Regions from separate parts of the Clostridioides sp. LIBA-6622 genome, predicted to be linked through region 1. Evidence: a T-box and tRNA genes for the amino acid it is inferred to sense, from the RefSeq annotation. Region 1 holds a T-box; the other holds one or more tRNA genes.
What was found. The T-box of region 1 lies ahead of serS (serine--tRNA ligase). A T-box ahead of a tRNA ligase gene usually reads a tRNA of that ligase, here a tRNA-Ser.
Positions count from the first base shown of each region.

Region 1 (2,490 bases):
TACAATTGAGGCTCTGAAAGAAGAGACTATAGAAATTATAATAAAAGAATTAGAGGACAGAGGAATATTATCATAAGGAGGAGTTAAATGAATTTTTTATCATTGGCTAAAACTGCTTCAACAAATAGTAATATAACTAAGAGAACTTTAGAAAATATGCTTAATAACTTTAGTGATAATATACCAAATATTATATATGCAGTAATTGTATTTGTAATAGGTATCTATATATCTAAGATAGTAAGAAAGATGGTTTCAAAGTTTCTAATCAAATATGGAATGAGTAAAGGTGTAAATAATTTCATTGTATATGGAATATATATATCTATGCTATCCATTATATCATTGATAAGCTTGGGGATTATAGGAATACAAACCACATCAGTTGTAGCGGTATTAGGAGCTGCTGGTTTTAGTATAGGATTAGCATTTAAGGAAATATTATCGAATCTAGGTTCAGGCATGATTATTTTGTTCTTTAAGCCATTTAACATAGGTGATTATATTCAAGGCTCAGGTGTAGATGGTACAGTTTCTGATATACAGATATTTAGTACTGTTCTTAAAACCCCAGATAATAAAACCATAATTATACCAAATTTTCAATTGACAAGCAATAACATAATTAATTACACACATCAAAATAAAAGAAGGATAGATTTTTCATATAATATTTCATATGATAGTGATATAGATGTAGTTAAGTCTATATTAAATGAAATTTTTAGAAATGAAAAAAGGATATTAGATGACCCAAAACCTATCATAGGTTTAAACTCTATAGGAAATAATACTATGCAAATAGTTGCTAGACCATGGGTTAAAACTGATGATTACTGGGATGTATACTTTGATGTAATGGAAAAAGTCAAAAATAAATTTGATGAAAATAATATAAAAGTTCCATTTGTTCCTTCTTCATTATTATTTAATAATATGAGTAATTTAAATACAATGGATAAAAGATAGAATTTTAATTAAATAAAAAAAATGAATTTAATATAGAAAATTAAAGAAAATTCTAAAAAAATTTGAATAATAGTATTGAAAGATGTTAATATATATAATATAATGATTATCAAATAAAACAATTAGTTAAAAAGCGATGAAGGAAAATAGTAAAAAACAGATTGTATTCAGAGAATGAGTGGATGGTGAGAACTCATTACAATGGTTTTTGAATCTACTCTAGAGCTTCTAGTTAAAGCTAGACGTTTACCTACGTTATAGGTCTGAGAGGATTATACATTTTAGTATAATCAATTAGGGTGGCAACGCGGATAAAAGATTTTCGTCCCTTTTATAGGGAAAACGGAGGTCTTTTTTTATTTGTCAAATTTATTTAAATTAAAAGTATACAGCTTTAATAAGTGTAAATTAATTGGAATTATAATTTATATTATCAAAATTATTAGGAGGAATTAATATGTTAGATATTAAAAGAATAAGAGAAAACTTAGATGATATCAAGAAAGCTATGGAAAGAAGAGGCGAAAAAGAATTTGACCTTGATGCTGTAGTTGAATTAGATAATAAAAGAAGAGAGATACTTCAAGAAGTTGAAGTTATGAAAAATGAATTAAATGTAAATTCTAAAAACATACCACAATTAATAAAAGAAGGAAAAGATGTAGCAGAAGAAAAAGCAAGATTAAAAGAGTTATCAGATAAGATAAAAGGTATTGATGAGAAAGTAAAAGAAGTAGAAGCCAAAATGGAATACACATTGATGAGAATACCAAACGTTCCTCATCCAGAAGTTCCACAAGGTGAAACAGATGAAGATAATGTTCAAATAAGGACTTGGGGAGAACCTACTAAATTTGATTTTGAACATAAGGCACATTGGGATATTGGTACTGGTCTAGGTATATTAGATTTTGAAAGAGCTGGAAAAATAACTGGTTCAAGATTTACTTTATACAGAGGTTTAGGTGCTAGACTAGAAAGATCTTTAATGAATTTCTTTTTAAATACTCATACAGCTAAACATGGATATACAGAAGTTTTACCTCCATTTATGGCTAATAGAAATAGTTTTATAGGTACAGGTCAACTTCCTAAATTTGAAGAAGATATGTTCAAGATAGAAGGATTAGAGTATTTCTTAATACCAACAGCTGAAGTGCCTGTTACTAATATACATGCTAATGAGATATTAGATGTTGCAGAACTTCCAATTAAATATTGTGCATATACGCCTTGTTTCAGATCTGAAGCAGGTTCAGCAGGAAGAGATACAAGAGGTCTAGTTAGACAACATCAATTTAATAAAGTTGAGTTAGTTAAATTTGTTAAACCAGAAGATTCTTATGATGAATTAGAATCATTAACTCATGATGCTGAAACTATGCTACAAATGTTAGGTCTTCCATATAGAGTTGTAAAAATATGTACAGGAGATTTAGGATTTACAGCTGCATTTAAATATGACTTAGAAGTTTGGATGCCAAGTTACAATAGATATGTAGAAATATCTTCTTGTTCAAA
Region 1 is NZ_CP196998.1:21,651-24,140, forward strand. It holds gene ACTG47_RS00105 (3H domain-containing protein) at 1-76, shown strand, start outside; gene ACTG47_RS00110 (mechanosensitive ion channel family protein) at 88-969, shown strand; T-box leader at 1,097-1,302, shown strand; gene serS (serine--tRNA ligase) at 1,427-2,490, shown strand, end outside.

Region 2 (2,490 bases), 800 kb from region 1:
TGAAAAAATTAAAAAATAGTGTAGTATCAGCATTAACAATTATGATGATTGGAGCATCATTGACAAATGTATCAGCTATGGAATTAAATAAGAGTAAGGAATTTGAGACTAAATACAATGAAATGAAAAGAGATTTTCAAGAGGAATATGGAAACGAGGACAAATTCAATATAACATTAGATGATGAATTTACAAAAGAAGAAGTTAATGGAGCTAAGGGGCTTATAAAGACGACTAATAAAGTGAATAATGAAGTAGTAATATTAAATTATTTTGATGAGATGAAATCTGGAATTGAATTTGAGTTGAAGCCAAAAGAAGAAAAAAATTCGATTTTAAGAGACGAATTCCAACAAGGATATGGAAAAGAAGATAAGTTTAAAGTTGTATTAGATGATGAATTTACAAAAGAAGAAGTAAATGGAGCAAAAGGAATTATAAAGACAACAGATAAAGAAACAGGTGAAGTTGTTGTATATAACTACTTTGATGAGCTTGAAAAATAATATTAAATGTAAACATGCTTGTATAAAAATATAAAGTAATTAAATTCAAAAACATTGTATCAAAAATATAGGATAATTAAATTTAAAAAATGTATTAAAATATAAAATAACCAAATCTAAAAACAAATGTATTAAAAATATAAGATAACCAAATCTAAAACGATTGTATTAAAAATATAAAATAATTAAACATAAAAGGTTGCATCAATATAAAATTTAATATGAGGGTGAACTTTATATATTTAGAGTTTATCCTTATATTAAATAAAAAATATAACTTGTTAAATTAAAATTTAAAAAATCAGTCTATTCAATTTGTACTAATATTCTATAGAATTTAATCAATAAAGATTAAAGAGCGTTAAAAAGAAAAGTTACTAGCAGAACATTATCTATATCTTTCTATTTTATTGTCCTCTTCTAAAAATTCGGTTAAAGTTTCATTAATAGCTATTAAAGTGACATTATAAGCAGATAATATTTTTTCTAGTCTTTCTCCAAAAACACCATTGCTAACTAATAAATCAGCATCTTCCTTATCTAATATAGAAGACAATACACATTCATTATTTGAAACTTACATTTAAACAAAAAAGTAAAAATAGATATTTAATAATTCTAAATAACTTAAATTTTACAAAATAATTGACTAAAATATAATTTTATTATATAATTTACTAGTATAGATAATCTGGAGAAGTACTCAAGTGGCTCAAGAGGATCCCCTGCTAAGGGATTAGGCTGGGTAACCGGTGCGAGGGTTCGAATCCCTCCTTCTCCGCCAATTATTAAAGGCTATTCTTGTTAAAAGGTAGTCTTTTTGTAGTGTCTATTAATAAAAGTAATTTATAAAGAAGAACTAGAGAAAGGAGGAAATAGATGACAACTTTAATTTTTTTCATAGTGGGAATAGCATCTTTAGTGGTTGCTTTTGTTATTGATGGAGGACATGTTGGAGCATTATTTGTATTTTCATCAGCACTGGTTGTTTTTGGTGGAACTATAGGGGCTGTTGGAGCCTCAACACCCTTCCCTGTGTTTAAAAAGTCAATAAAGATAATGTTATTAGCTTTTAAAAATAAAAAACCTAATAATGTAGAAAATATAATCTATTTTAAAGAAATTGCAATCAAAGCTAGAAAAGAGGGTCTTCTTAGCATTGATAAAGAAATAAGTGAGAATGATGACTTAGACCCCTTTATTAGAAAAGGACTTGAACTTATGGTAGATGGAGTTGATGCAGCTACTATAAGAAATATTTTGGAATCGCAGATACAAATAACATCAAAACGACATAAAGAAGGTATATCAATATTCGATTCAGCAGGGGGATTTGCGCCTACACTGGGGATAATAGGTACAGTTATGGGGTTAGTACATATTTTAGGTAATCTTTCGAGTAATCCAGATGCGCTGGGTCCTCAAATATCTGTTGCATTTCTAGCTACATTATATGGTGTTGGTTCTGCCAACTTAATATGGATACCAGTAGCATCAAAACTTAAAGCTATAAATCAACAAGAAATAAATGAAAGACTTTTGGTGATAGAAGCGATATTATCTATACTTGAGGGTGATAATTCTAATTTAATGACAGAAAAATTAAAAATATTTTTAAATTCAAAGGAATTAATTGAACTTGAAGGAAATGATAGTAGAACTGAATAATATAATAAGGATGGAATATTTATGTTACATGATGAAGATGAAAAAGAAGAAAACAATGAGCGATGGCTTTTAACTTATTCAGACCTCATAACACTACTTATGATTTTCTTTGTCATAATGTATTCTATGAGTAATGTTGATGCAGAGAAATATAAACAATTATCTGAATCTCTAAATTCTGCGTTTGGTGGTTCTTCTGGGGTTATTGAAGGTGGTAAGAGTCAAATGGAACCAGTAGTTGAACCAGGAAGTAGTAATTTAGATAGTTTGCAAAATGCTGAATTTAAAAAAGTTGGAGAGGAAATTCAGAAGTATT
Region 2 is NZ_CP196998.1:821,351-823,840, forward strand. It holds gene ACTG47_RS04055 (hypothetical protein) at 1-506, shown strand, start outside; gene ACTG47_RS04060 (hypothetical protein) at 895-1,062, opposite strand; tRNA gene ACTG47_RS04065 (tRNA-Ser) at 1,200-1,290, shown strand; gene ACTG47_RS04070 (motility protein A) at 1,386-2,174, shown strand; gene ACTG47_RS04075 (flagellar motor protein MotB) at 2,196-2,490, shown strand, end outside.
Region 2: it has a tRNA-Ser gene. The T-box ahead of serS (serine--tRNA ligase) is inferred to sense a tRNA for this amino acid. The anticodon was not compared.